3 regions of the Stenotrophomonas genospecies 3 genome follow, and region 1 is predicted to be linked to each of the others. Evidence: predicted binding sites of a transcription regulator. Region 1 holds the regulator's gene; each other region holds the start of a gene.
The links. The regulator HrcA, encoded in region 1, represses chaperone genes, less so after heat shock. The targets are predictions, from matches to a motif close to TTNGCACTCNNNNNNNNNGAGTGCNAA.
Positions count from the first base shown of each region.

Region 2: ACX9OT_RS02375 (co-chaperone GroES) is a predicted target of HrcA. The motif match lies at 1,989-2,015, and genes of this name have one in related genera.
Region 3: rpoH (RNA polymerase sigma factor RpoH) is a predicted target of HrcA. The motif match lies at 3,733-3,759, and genes of this name have one in related genera.

Region 1 is NZ_JBTMUR010000022.1:27,632-32,475, forward strand. Features, by position in the region: gene recN (DNA repair protein RecN) at 1-1,559, opposite strand, end outside; gene hrcA (heat-inducible transcriptional repressor HrcA) at 1,675-2,739, shown strand; gene grpE (nucleotide exchange factor GrpE) at 2,803-3,318, shown strand; gene dnaK (molecular chaperone DnaK) at 3,501-4,844, shown strand, end outside.
Region 2 is NZ_JBTMUR010000001.1:525,188-530,031, forward strand. Features, by position in the region: gene groL (chaperonin GroEL) at 1-1,573, opposite strand, end outside; gene ACX9OT_RS02375 (co-chaperone GroES) at 1,655-1,942, opposite strand; gene ACX9OT_RS02380 (endonuclease) at 2,255-4,045, shown strand; gene cutA (divalent-cation tolerance protein CutA) at 4,114-4,452, shown strand; gene ACX9OT_RS02390 (protein-disulfide reductase DsbD family protein) at 4,449-4,844, shown strand, end outside.
Region 3 is NZ_JBTMUR010000013.1:114,668-119,511, forward strand. Features, by position in the region: gene ACX9OT_RS17375 (serine hydrolase domain-containing protein) at 1-1,366, opposite strand, end outside; gene ACX9OT_RS17380 (M56 family metallopeptidase) at 1,497-3,023, opposite strand; gene ACX9OT_RS17385 (BlaI/MecI/CopY family transcriptional regulator) at 3,020-3,412, opposite strand; gene rpoH (RNA polymerase sigma factor RpoH) at 3,771-4,646, shown strand.

The DNA.
Region 1 (4,844 bases):
TTTTCCACCGCGCTCTGGGTCATGCCTTCCACCGGCGCCTTGCTGACCCGGTAATGCGCGTGGCCCTTGGAGGCGACCTGCGGCAGGTGGGTCACGCACAGCACCTGGCGCTTCTCGCCGAGCGCGCGCAGCTTCTGGCCGACAATGTCAGCCACTGCACCGCCGATGCCGGAGTCGACCTCGTCGAACACCATGGTCGGCACCGCATCCAGGTCCAGCGCAGCCACTTCAATGGCCAGCGAGATACGTGACAGTTCACCGCCCGAGGCGACCTTGCGCAGGGCGCGCGGCGGCTGGCCGGCGTTGGCCGCGACCAGGAATTCCACGCGTTCGGCACCCTGCGGATCGGGCTTGCCGGCGTCCTGTGGCTCCAGCTCGATCAGGAACTGGCCGCCGCCCATGCCGAGCTCGGCGATGATGCCGGTGGTGGTGGCCGACAGTTCGGCAGCGGCGCTGCGACGGCTGGCGGTCAGCACCTCGGCCTGTACGCGCCAGGCCGCAGCGGCCTTGTCGATTTCGCCGGCCAGGCGCTGCAGGCGTTCGTCGGCGCCGCGCAGCTGTTCCACTTCGGCATGCATGCGCTCGCGCTGCGCGCCCAGCTCGTCCATCGGCACGCGGTGCTTGCGGGCCAGGTCGTGCAGGCGGCCGAGACGACGCTCGTTCTCCTCGAACTGCTCCGGGTCGGCGTCGAGGTCGTCATGCACGCGGTCCAGCAGCGACAGGGCTTCGTGCAGCTGGATCGAGGCGTTCTCGATCAGGCCGTCCACCTCGCCCAGGCGCGGGTCGTGTTCGATCAGGCGCGACAGCTCGTGGCGCACCTGCTGCAGCAGGTCCAGCGCGGAACTGCCGTCGTCGCCATTGAGCTGGTTGCTGGCCGCCTGGCAGGCGCTCAGCAGGGCGCTGGCGTGGGCCTGGCGGCGGTGGCTGGCACCGAGTGCGACGATCGACTCCGGTTCCAGATCTTCGCGGTCCAGTTCGCGCAGCTGGTGCTCCAGGAAGCCGATCCGGTCACTGACGTCGCCCTGTTGCGACAGCGCCAGCGATTCATCGACCAGAGCCTGCCAGGCCGCGGCGGCGCGGCGCACCTGGCGGCGCTCGTTCTCGTTGCCGGCATAGGCATCCAGCAGGGCCAGCTGCGACGGGCGCGTCAGCAGGGCCTGCTGTTCGTGCTGGCCGTGGATCTCCACCAGCAGCGAGGCCAGGTCGCCCAGCTGGGCCAGGGTCACCGGGCGGCCATTGATCCACGCCCGCGAACCGCCATCGGCGCGGATCACGCGGCGCAGCTGGCACTGTTCCTCGTCGTCCAGCTCGTTGTCGGCCAGCCACTGGCGCGCGGCCTGCAGCTGCTCCAGCGCGAACTCGGCGGAAAGTTCGGCGCGCGCAGCGCCGTGGCGGACCACGCCACTGTCGGCACGCAGGCCGGACAGGAAGCCCAGCGCGTCGACCATCAGCGACTTGCCGGCGCCGGTCTCGCCTGAAACCACGGTCATGCCTGGCCCGAACTCCAGTTCGGTGGCGCGGACGACGGCGAAATCCTTGATCGAAAGATGTCTGAGCATGGGTAAGGGGGTATCAGCAGCCGCGCAACGCTAGCACGCGGGCGAGGGAGGTCCAATGACTTGCCAAGGTGATGCGCCGCCATTATCTAGTGTCCGTGTCTCACAGGTTGATTCCATGCACGGTTCTCCCGACCAGCTTGCCCCGCGTGCGCGCCATCTGCTGCGCACGCTGATCGCGCGTTACATCCAGGACGGCGAGCCGGTCGGCTCGCAGACGCTGGCGCGCGTGGCCGGGCTGGAGGTCAGTCCGGCCACCATCCGCAACATTCTGGGTGACCTGGAAGACCTGGGGCTGCTGGCCTCGCCGCACACCTCCGCCGGGCGCGTCCCGACCGCACATGGCTACCGGGTCTTCGTCGACAGCCTGCTGCAGATGCAGCCGCCGAGCGAAGGCGAGCTGGCCCGGTTGCGCCAGGAACTGGCTGGCGGCGGCAGCACCCAGGCCCTGCTCGGCAGCGCCTCGGAGCTGCTGTCGGCGATGAGCCACTTCGTCGGCGTGGTCAGCGCGCCGCGACGCGAGCAGTTCGCCTTCCGCCAGATCGACTTCGTGGCGCTGGACGGGCGCCGGGTGCTGGCGATCCTGGTGTTTGCCGACAACGAGGTGCAGAACCGGGTCATCGAGACCCGCCAGGAGTTCGCGCCGGGCCAGTTGGAGCAGGTGGCCAACTATCTCAATGCCCATTTCGCCGGCCTGCCGATGGCCGAGATCCGCACCCGACTGCTGCTGGAACTGCGCGATGCCCGCTCCGAGCTGGAACAGCTGCTGGCGCACAGCATCGAGCTGGCCGAACAGGCCCTGCAGCCGGCTGCCGACGACATGCTGGTGGCGGGCCAGACCCGCCTGATGGGGGTGCAGGACCTGTCCGACCTGGAGCGCCTGCGCGAGCTGTTCGAGCTGTTCTCCAGCAAGCGCGAGATCCTGCAGCTGCTGGAGCGGACCATCCAGGCGCCCGGCGTGCGCATCTTCATCGGCGAGGAGACCGGGATGATACCGCTGCAGGGCGTCTCGCTGGTCACTGCCCCTTACACGGCCAATGGCCAGGTGCTGGGCGTGCTGGGGGTGATCGGCCCCAAGCGGATGGCCTACGACCGCGTGATCCCGCTGGTCCAGGCTACCGCCGATGTACTGGGCGCGGCGTTTTCGCCAGCCGGCCGCCCGCCGGGAACATCCGACGCTTGAAACGCAGCATCCCGCCCACACTAGGGTGGGTGGAGGCGGAGATTGACCGCCAGGGACCCAGACATGAACCACGAACAGCCAGATATCGAATCCCAGCAGAGTGCCGCCGATGCGGCCGCCACCGCCGGCGTCAACGACGAAGTCGAGCGCCTGCGCGCCGAAATCGAACAGGTCAAGGCCGATGCCCTGCGTGAGCGCGCCGACCTGGAGAACCAGCGCAAGCGCGTTGCCCGTGACATCGAACAGGCCCGCAAGTTCGCCAACGAGAAGCTGCTGGGCGATCTGCTCCCCGTGTTCGACAGCCTGGATGCCGGCCTGAAGGCCGCCGGCGACGACCCGCACCCGCTGCGCGAAGGCCTGGAGCTGACCTACAAGCAGCTGCTGAAGGTGGCCGCCGACAACGGACTGGTCCTGCTGGACCCGATCGGCCAGCCGTTCAACCCGGAACACCACCAGGCTATCAGCCAGGTGCCGACGCCGGGCGCCGCCCCGGGCAGCGTGGTGACCGTGTTCCAGAAGGGCTACCTGCTCAACGAGCGCCTGCTGCGGCCGGCGCTGGTGGTGGTGGCCGCCGATTGATCGGCCGGGCCGGGCTTTGCCCGGTCCCGGTTGTGCCAGGCCATGCCTGGCAAGGTTTTCCAGGCGCTGAACACAGCGTTCGGGAGACGGCTTGAATGTTCCACGAGCCTCCCCCACATCGTATTCATCCACCGGCCGAACGGCCGGACTGACACCAACAAGCATCCTCAGGAGTCTCCCCCATGGGCAAGATCATTGGTATCGACCTCGGCACCACCAACTCGTGCGTGGCGATCATGGACGGCGGCAAGGCCCGCGTCATCGAGAATTCGGAAGGCGATCGCACCACCCCGTCGATCGTCGCCTACACCAAGGACGGCGAAGTTCTGGTCGGTGCCTCGGCCAAGCGCCAGGCCGTGACCAACCCGAAGAACACCTTCTACGCGGTGAAGCGCCTGATCGGCCGCAAGTTCACCGACGCCGAAGTGCAGAAGGACATCGCGCACGTCCCGTACAGCATCCTGGCCCATGACAATGGCGACGCCTGGGTGGCCACCAGCGACGGCAAGAAGATGGCTCCGCAGGAAATCTCGGCCAAGGTGCTGGAAAAGATGAAGAAGACCGCCGAGGACTTCCTCGGTGAGAATGTCACCGAAGCGGTCATCACCGTGCCGGCCTACTTCAACGACAGCCAGCGCCAGGCAACCAAGGACGCCGGCCGCATCGCCGGGCTGGACGTCAAGCGCATCATCAACGAGCCGACCGCGGCCGCGCTGGCGTATGGCCTGGACAAGGGCGACAACAAGGATCGCAAGATCGTGGTGTACGACCTGGGCGGCGGCACCTTCGACGTCTCGGTGATCGAGATCGCCAACGTCGACGGTGAAAAGCAGTTCGAAGTGCTGGCCACCAACGGCGACACCTTCCTGGGTGGCGAAGACTTCGACAACCGCGTCATCGAGTACCTGGTTGAAGAGTTCAACAAGGACCAGGGCATCGACCTGCGCAAGGATCCGCTGGCCCTGCAGCGCCTGAAGGATGCTGCCGAGCGCGCCAAGATCGAGCTGTCCAGCGCCCAGCAGACCGAAGTGAACCTGCCGTACGTCACCGCTGACGCGTCGGGTCCGAAGCACCTGAACATCAAGCTGACCCGCGCCAAGCTGGAAGCCCTGGTGGACGACCTGATCAAGAAGTCGATCGAGCCGTGCCGCGTCGCCCTGAACGATGCCGGCCTGCGTTCGAGCGACATCAGCGAAGTGATCCTGGTCGGTGGTCAGACCCGCATGCCGAAGGTGCAGCAGGCGGTGACCGAGTTCTTCGGCAAGGAACCGCGCAAGGACGTCAACCCGGACGAAGCCGTGGCACTGGGTGCGGCGATCCAGGGCGGCGTGCTCGGCGGCGACGTCAAGGACGTGCTGCTGCTGGACGTGACCCCGCTGTCGCTGGGCATCGAGACCATGGGCGGCGTGTTCACCAAGATCATCGAGAAGAACACCACCATCCCGACCAAGGCCTCGCAGGTGTTCTCCACCGCCGAGGACAACCAGTCGGCCGTGACCGTGCACGTGCTGCAGGGTGAGCGCGAA
Region 2 (4,844 bases), on a different contig from region 1:
GAGCTTCGGCAACCATGGCTTCGGTGGTGATCATCAGGCCAGCGATCGAGGCCGCGTTCTGCAGCGCCGAACGGGTCACCTTGGTCGGGTCCAGGATGCCGAACTGCAGCATGTCGCCGAACTCGCCGGTGGCGGCGTTGTAGCCGAAGCTGCCGGTGCCTTCCTTGACCTTGTTGATGATGACCGACGGCTCGTCACCGGCGTTGGCAACGATCTCGCGCAGCGGGGCTTCCATCGCACGCAGGGCGATCTGGATGCCGTGGTTCTGGTCTTCGTTGGCGCCCTTCAGGCCGGCCAGCGCGGTGATCGCGCGGACCAGGGCAACGCCGCCGCCCGGAACCACGCCTTCTTCAACGGCCGCACGGGTGGCGTGCAGGGCGTCGTCGACGCGATCCTTCTTTTCCTTCATTTCGATTTCGGTCGAGGCGCCGACCTTGATCACGGCAACACCGCCGGCCAGCTTGGCCACGCGTTCCTGCAGCTTCTCGCGGTCGTAATCCGAGGAGGTGTCCTGGATCTGGGTCTTGATCTGCGCCACGCGTGCATCAACGTTGGCCTTGTCGCCGACGCCGTCGATGATGGTGGTGTTCTCCTTGGAGACCTGCACCTTCTTGGCGCGGCCCAGGTCCTTGATGGTGGCCTTCTCCAGCGACAGGCCGACTTCTTCGGAGATCACGGTGCCGCCGGTCAGCACGGCCATGTCTTCCAGCATCGCCTTGCGACGGTCGCCGAAGCCCGGCGCCTTGACGGCCACGACCTTGACGATGCCACGGATGGTGTTGACGACCAGGGTGGCCAGCGCTTCGCCTTCAACTTCCTCGGCCACGATCAGCAGCGGCTTGCCGGCCTTGGCGACGCCTTCCAGCACCGGCAGCAGGTCACGGACGTTGGAGATCTTCTTGTCGTGCAGCAGGATGAACGGGTCATCCAGGTCAGCGGTCTGCGACTGCTGGTTGTTGATGAAGTACGGCGACAGGTAGCCGCGGTCGAACTGCATGCCCTTGACCACGTCCAGCTCGTTGTCCAGGCCCGAGCCTTCTTCAACGGTGATGACGCCTTCCTTGCCGACTTCCTTCATCGCGTCAGCGATGATCTGGCCGATCGACTCGTCCGAGTTGGCCGAGATGGTACCGACCTGGGCGATCGCCTTGTCGTCGGCGGTCGGCTTGGAGATGTTCTTCAGCTCGGCGACGGCGGCCGAAACGGCCTTGTCGATACCGCGCTTGAGGTCCATCGGGTTCATGCCGGCGGCAACGGCCTTGGCGCCTTCGCGGATCAGGGCCTGGGCCAGCACGGTGGCGGTGGTGGTGCCGTCGCCGGCATCGTCGTTGGTGCGCGAAGCAACTTCCTTCACCATCTGCGCGCCCATGTTCTCGAACTTGTCAGCCAGTTCGATTTCCTTGGCGACGGAGACGCCGTCCTTGGTGATGGTCGGGGCGCCGAAGCTCTTTTCCAGCACGACGTTGCGGCCCTTCGGGCCCAGGGTGGCCTTGACGGCATTGGCGAGAACGTTGACGCCGCGCACCATGCGCGAACGGGCGTCTTCACCGAAACGAATATCCTTGGCAGCCATTGCATTTACCTCATTGGTAGCGCCGGACGATGCCCGGCGGCTGGGAGTTTGGGATCAGGTTGAAACAGGTCGCGCCGAGGCTCAGCCGATGACGGCGAGCACGTCGTCTTCGCGCAGGACCTTGTATTCGACGCCTTCGCTCTTGTACGAGCTGCCGGCGTACTGGCCATAGATGACCTTGTCGCCGACCTTCAGCGACGGCGCGCGCACGTTGCCGTTGTCCAGCGGCTTGCCCGGGCCGACGGCCACGACCTCACCCTTGGTGGACTTTTCCTTGGCCGAGTCGGGGATGACGATGCCACCGGCGGAGATTTCGTCGGCTTCGATCGGCTTGACCACAACGCGGTCGTGCAGCGGCTTGATGCTCATAGGAGACCTCTTAAGTGATTGATTGGTCTAAAAAAGTCCGGCGATGTTAGCACTCACCCCAGGCGAGTGCCAGAACCGCACGTGAAGAAACCCGACAACGTCGGGAGCAGGGCAGAGATGGAGCCGCGCCGCCCCCTTTCAAGGGCGGAATGAAAAAATTTTTTCCACCCGCGCGCCTCGGCCACGGCGTCGGTCCTGGACAATTTCGGTGACAAGCGTCGCACTGTCAGATATCTGACGTTCATTTACGACAAAGTGTCACTGGATCGGCCTTAGGCTCGGTCAGGCATTCCCAATCACAAGGAGTAGTCGATGCGATTGCTGTCCCCGCTTGCCGCCGCCTGCCTGCTGGCACTGGCCGCGGCGCCGGCCCAGGCCGAGGTCTTCATCAATGAACTGCACTACGACGACAGCACCGCCGCCGGTGACGTCGGCGAAGTCATCGAAGTGGTCGCTACCGCAGGTGAAGACCTGTCCGGCTACCGCCTCTACCTCTACAACGGCAGCAATCCTTCGGCCGCCACGGTCTACGCCAACAACCCGGTCCCGGCCGGCACCGCCGCCGGTTGCGGCAGCGCCAGCATCGCCGTGGTCAACTACCCGACCAACGGCATCCAGAACGGCCCGAACGACGGCATCGCCCTGGTCGACGCCAGCGGCAAGGTGGTCCAGTTCCTCAGCTACGAGGGCGCCATCACCGCCTCCGGTGGCCCTGCCGCCGGCATGACCAGCCAGAACATTCCGGTGGCCGAGACCAACAGCACGGCCCCCGGCACCTCGCTGCAGCTGACCGGCAGCGGCAGCCAGTACGCCCACTTCACCTGGGCCGAGTCGGCCAGGCAGACCTTCGGCAGCTGCAACAACGGCCAGACCTTCAGCGGCGGCGGCACCCCGGGCCCGAACACGCCGCCGTCGGTGTCCACCACCACCCCGGCGCAGGGCAGCAGCACCTTCCCGGCCGCGGCCGATCTGGAAGTGGTGTTCAGCGAGACGGTGAACCTGGCCAGCGGCGCGTTCGCGCTGAGCTGCGGTACCTCCGGCATCGTGCCGCTGACCTACCCGGCCAGCGGCCGCAGCGTGAAGCTGTCCACCAACACCGCGCTGGTGGCCGGTGAAGCCTGCCGCTTCGACATCCGCGCCGCGCGCATCACCGACCTGCAGGGGGCGCACCCCGCCGCCGACAGCCGCATCGCCTTCACCGTGGCCAGCACCGGCGGCAATCCGGACCCGGGCAACCCGGGCGTGCCGGCCGGTTACTACTCCAAGGTCAATACCAGCAGCCCCAGCCAGCTGCGCTGCTCGCTGCACGCCACCATCAAGGGCCACACCGCCTACCCGTACAGCGGCTCGGGCACCAGCACCTGGACCATCCTGGAAATCGCCGACGAGGATCCGAACAACAGCGGCAGGATCCTGGATGCGTACCGCAACCGCAGCTACGCCAAGGTGACCGACCGCGCCGGCAGCGGCGGCGGCCTGAAGTACAACCGCGAGCACACCTGGCCGAACTCGCTGGGCTTTGCCAGCACCACCGGCGACAAGGGCCTGCCGTACGCGCCGTACACCGACACCCACATGCTGTACCTGACCGACGCGCAGTGGAACGCCGACCGTGGCAACAAGCCGTTCGGCAAGTGCGACGCCAACTGCGGCGAACGCGCCACCGAGGCCAACAACGGCCAGGGCGGCGGCAGCGGCGGCTACCCGGGCAACTCCAACTGGGTGCGCACGCCGGACGGCAACACCGGCACCTTCGAGGTGTGGGGCAAGCGCAAGGGCGACATGGCACGTGCGGTGATGTACATGGCGATCCGCTACGAGGGCGGCAAGGATGCGGCCACCGGCCAGTCCGAGCCGGACCTGGAGCTGACCGACGACCGCAGCAGGATCGTCAAGACCAGCAGTTCGCCGGCCTACATGGGCCTGCTCTCGACGCTGATCGACTGGCACCTGTCCGATCCGCCGGATGATGCCGAGCGTGCCCGCAACGACGTGATCTACAGCTTCCAGGGCAACCGCAACCCGTTCATCGACCACCCCGAGTGGGCGACCCCGGGCCTGTTCACCTCGGCCAAGCCGGCCTCCTGCCAGCTGGCCAACTGACCGCGCAACGCAGCGGTCCACTGCCGCCGCCGGGCCCTGACCCGGCGGCGGCCCTATACTCGACGGTCATGTCGACCGTCGATCCCGTCCTGCTGCTGTTGACCACCTGCCCGGACCGGGCCAGTGCCGAGCGCATCGCGCACGCGCTGGTCGGCGAGCGCCTGGCCGCGTGCGTGACCCGCCTCGATGGCGCGCAGTCCACCTACCGCTGGCAGGGCGAGGTGACCACCGACGCCGAACTGCAGCTGCTGGTGAAAACCACCGCGAGCCGCGTCGATGACGCGATTGCCCGGATCGTCGCACTGCATCCGTATGAACTCCCGGAGTGCATTGCGGTCGAAACCCGGGCCGGCCTGCCGGCGTATCTGGACTGGATCCGGGCACAGACCCGGGAGGACACTGATTGAAGACTCTGTTTGCGCGCGGCGCCGCCTTGTGCGCCCTGTTGTGGCTCTCGCTGCCGGCCTTCGCGCTGGATGAGAAGGACCTGCTGCCGGTGGACCAGGCGTTCGCGCTGACCGCCAGCGCCCCCGAACGGGGCCAGGTGCAACTGCAGTTCAAGATCGCACCGGGCTATTACCTGTATCGCCACCGCACCAGCGTCAAGGCCGACCCGGCCTTCAATGCCGGCGCGCTGCAGATGCCCAAGGGCGACAAGCACCACGACGATTTCTTCGGCGAAGTCGAAACCTATCGCGAACGCCTGCAGGCCACCCTGCCCGGCACGCCGACCGACGCCGCCGGCACCATCAGCCTGGAAGTGCGTTACCAGGGCTGCGCCGATGCCGGTGTCTGCTAC
Region 3 (4,844 bases), on a different contig from region 1:
GTGCATCACGCCCGGGCAGGCGCAACTGCAGTCCAGCATCGACCGCCTGCACGTCCAGGGTCGTGACGTCGAACCAATCGGCCAGGCCGCTGCGCAGATCCATGGGCAGGGTGTCATCGAGTACGAAGCGACCGCTGAAGCGCGGATAGCCCTCCGCCAGCAATGCAGGATCCAGCGTGCGGATGACCGGCTTGGCGTTGTGGCCGAGCGCATCGGACAGGGCATTGCGGATCTCCCCACGCAGCGCGGGGCCGTTGTCGCCATTGGTCAGGATGACGAATCCATCGCCGCTCTCCGGGTAGCCTTCGATGCCGGCGTGATAGCTGTCATTGCTGCCATTGTGGAAGAAGCGGCGACTGGCACCGGTGCCGGCCAGCTCCGGTCCCAGGCCACGACCGGCCGGCGCCACTTCGCTGACCATCTGCAGGGCCAATGACTGCGGCAGCCATCCATCCTTCGTGCGGATGCTGCGCAGCAGGGCCGCGACGAACAGGCCCATGTCGTTGGCGCTGGTCCACAGCCCGGACGCCGCCTGTTCCGGAAAGCTCTGCCAGCCGCGTGGCAGGGCCTCCGGCAGGCCTTTGTTGTCGTGCGCATGGGCAACGTTGCCGTAGCCGGCAGGCAAGGGGTTCTGGTACGTGCTGCGGGACATGCCCAGTGGCGCGAACACCTCGCGACGTGCGACGTCAGCGAATGCTCTGCCCGTCAGGTCTTCGATCGCCAGCTGCACCACCGTGTAGCCGCCACCGGAATAGTCGACCTGCTGGCCGGGTGCGTGGATCAGGCGTATCGGTTCATTCTTTGCAGGCGCCAGTCCATCCAGTGTCTGCAGCAGGGTCGGCAAGCGCTCGGCGGGCTGGTAGTCCTGGAAGCCATGCACGTTGAAGCCGGCGGTGTGCGAGAGCAGCATGCGCAGGTTGATCGGCGGGTGCAGTCCCTGCGCATCGGCAGGCACATGCCAGCGGTGCAGGCGGGGATCGATGTTCTCCTCCAGCGAGACCTTGCCGGCAGCAACCAGCTTCAGGGTGGTCGCCGCAGCGCCCATCTTGCTGACCGAGCCCACCGAGAACACGGTATCGGCATCCACCGCGTCGCGCGTGCCTGCCTGGCGCAGGCCGTACCCGGCGGCGTACACCACCTTGCCATCGCGGATCACCGCAACGGCGGCACCCGGCACCTTGTAATGGGCAAGGCGTTCCTCGATCGACCACTGCGGCAGCGCCGCGCCCAGCTGCGCGGTGCTGGGGCGCAGGCCGTGGGCCATTGCCTGGGCAAAGCGCGCGGCGTCTTCTGCGCTGGCGTCAGTGGCCATCACGTGGAACGGGGTCAGGCAGACCAGCAGCGAACACAGCAACAGGCGGTTCATCATCGACATCCTTGCGGGAGTGGAAGAGGGTTGGGATCGGCGCAGGCGTTGCCACGCACGCCTGCCGCGTCCGATCGTTGCGGGTGGAACAGGTTGCCGCCGCAGCGCAGAAGGCGATGCGGCGGCGGAGTCAGCGTCGTTCGCGGCGGGCGCCCTGCGTCAGCAGGTAATCGCGTACGGCCGCGGTGCCGGCCTGGTTCAACGGTGTCCGCCAGCGGCCCAGCCAGCCGTCGGCTTCCACCCCCAGGTTGATATCGGCGCCGTGCGCGAGCAGGTACTGCACGGTGACCAGATGCCCTTCGCGCGAGGCATTGATCAGCGGCGTCTCGTCATAGGTCACGACCCGGTTGACGTCTGCACCGGCCTGCACCAGCTGCTCGACGATGGGTTGCAGGCCCAGCGCGGAGGCGACGATCAACGGATTGCCTTCGCCCAGCGCAGCGCGATCAGGGTCGGCTCCCAGCTGCAGCAGGGCGTCGACCATCACCGGATCGCGTGCGCGGATGGCCTGGATCAGCGCCGTGCCATCGCCGAGCACGCGCGCATCGAGATCGACGCCCGCCACCGCCAACGCGTGGACCTGCGCGAGGTCATGCGTGCTGGCGGCCTGGAGCAGAGTGTTGACGCGCGTATCGGAGGTGCTGGCCGCTGGTGAGGCCAGTCGTGGTGAGACAGCCACCGCGGTGCCGACGCAGGCCAGCAGAAGCAGCAGGCCCAGCATCAACAGACTGCGGCGCCGAGGGGCGTACGACGGGGCGTCCAGCAGTTGGTCGATGCGCTGCGCCAGCTGGCTGCGTGCACTGAACATGCCCAGTGCAAGCGTCGGCGCCTCTTCGCGCAGGGCCTGAAGCTGTTCGATACCGGCCAGCAGCGAGCCTGCATAGTCCAGCGGTTCGCGTGCCTGCATCGCAGCGCGTGCATCACAGGCCATTTCGCGCAGTAGCGCCAGGCGTGCCTGGGCAAGGTGCAGGAGTGGATTCCACCAGAACAGTGCTGTTCCCGCCCGCAGCAGCGTGCTTGTCCACAGATCGCGTCGATGCAGGTGTGCAACCTCGTGGCGGACGATGTCGCGCAGCACGTTGTTGTCCAGCCGTGCCAGCAAGGGGCGGGGCAGCAGGATCTGCGGGCGCCACAGGCCGACCACCATCGGCCCGTCGACGGCGCAGGTGGCGATCGTCACGTGGGCGGGCACGATGTCGGCCAGGGCCGCGCGCAGTCCGGCGGACGCCGGTTGTGCCAGCCGCCGCAGCCGGCGCGCGTGCAGCATCGCGTCCAGCAGGCGCATGCCCAGCCACAGGGTGCCCAGCAGCCACACCACTGCAAGCACTGTCGGCAGGGTCTTCGGTAGTTCGACGTAATAGATGTCGGGCTGCCGTCCAGCTTCGAAGATGGCCTCTCCCGCCGTTGCGCCTTCGCCGGGCAGGGGGTGGAACGCGGCGGCGGGCGGTGCCGGTGCAGGCAGGGTGGTCGACCAGCCCGGCAGGAAGGCGCTGAGCGGCAACAGCAGGGCTGCTGCCATCGCGGCGGTCAGCAGCCAGGAGCGCTGTTCGGCACTGAGGGCCCGCCGCCGTGCCAGCCACAGCGCGGGCAGCAGCACAACGGCAGACAACAGCAACTGCCGAAGGCCCAGTGCCATCGCCATGTCGATGAGGTTCATTCCTTCCTCCCGGCCCTGGCATCGCTGATGCGCTGCTGCAGTGCCTGCAGTTCGTTGCGGTCGATTTCGCGTTCGTCCACCAGGTGCTGTGCCAACACGTTTGGTGAGCCGTCGAAGAACTGATGCAGCAGATGGTCGAGCGCTTGCCGGCGGGCCTGCTCGCGGCTGAGCGTGGCGTGATAGATGTAGGCGCGACCTTCCTGGCGATGACTGACAAAGCCTTTCTTCGCCAGCACGTTGAACATGGTCAGCACCGTGGTGTACGCAACCGGCTTGTGTTCGCCGAGCACATCGGCCACTTCGCGCACGGAGGCTTCGCCCTTGTCCCAGAGGATGTCGAGGATGGCCTGCTCGGCCGGGGTGGGAGTCTGGGAGGCGGGGCGGGCCATGCGCATCTACGTATGAATTAGTTGATGCATCGGAGCATGCTGCCGCATGGCTGTCAACGGGTTTTTTAGTAGTAAAACATCGAGCCTGTGGCGCGCGGGGCTGAACATCTGGCAACATCCCCGCCCCTGAATGCGCCTCCAGGCCTACCCGTTCAGCTCCGCTTGACCGGAATCGGCCGGTTTCCGGTAGGTAATTGCTTGAATTCCAAGGGATTGTGAATCCCGAAAAGCGCGCTCGCCACTGTCATCAAATCGCGCTACGGTAGGGCTCTGTTTGGGACCAGTGTTGCATCAATAGGATGCTGGAACTTTTTCCTCCTTTAGCAGTCCAAATCCCGGACTGCTAAGATGGGTGCCTATGAGCCAGAACACCTCTACTGCCCTTGTGGCAAACAATCTCCCGATTCCCAGTGCGCTCGGTTCGCTGGACGCCTACATCGGTGCCGTGCACCAGATCCCGGTGCTGTCGGTCGATGACGAACAGGACCTGGCCCGTCGCTTCCGCGACGGCAACGATCTGGACGCCGCGCGCGAACTGGTGCATTCGCACCTGCGCTTCGTGGTGCACGTGGCCCGCGGCTACAACGGCTACGGCCTCGCCCTGGGCGACCTGATCCAGGAAGGCAACATCGGCCTGATGAAGGCGGTCAAGCGCTTCGACCCCGAAATGGGCGTGCGCCTGGTGTCCTTCGCCGTGCACTGGATCCGTGCCGAGATGCACGAGTTCATCCTGAAGAACTGGCGCATCGTGAAGGTCGCCACCACCAAGGCGCAGCGCAAGCTGTTCTTCAACCTGCGCAAGTCGAAGACGCGCCTGGGCTGGATGAACGCGGCCGAAGTGAGCGCGGTGGCCAAGGACCTGAACGTGTCCGAGCGCGAGGTCATGGAAATGGAGTCGCGCCTGTCCGGTCGCGATATCGGTTTCGATGCGCCGACCGACGAGGACAACGAACACGCGCCGCCGTCTCCGGCTGCGTTCCTGGTCGCCAACGACGAAGACCCGTCGATGGCCTACGAGCGTGCCGACAGCGAAGACAACCAGATGCAGCTGCTGCGCGAAGGCCTGGCCGAGCTGGATGCCCGTTCGCGCGACATCATCCGCCGTCGCTGGCTGGATGCCGACAGCAAGGTGACGCTGCAGGAACTGGCTGACGAGTACGGCGTATCGGCCGAGCGCATCCGCCAGGTTGAAGCGAACGCGCTGAAGAAGATGAAGGCGCTGTTCACCGCGTAAGGCGGGATGGCGTTGAAGCAATGAAAAGGCCCGGCATTGCCGGGCCTTTTCTTTTTGGTGGCGTTCTCATCCACGCATGGCGTGGCTCTACTCTGACGCCGGGGCGGTGGTTGCGCCGACCGGGTCATGCGCTGGATCCTGATGTTCACGCCGTACCACCAGGTGGCACGGTAAGATCATCCCACGCGTTTTCCGCAC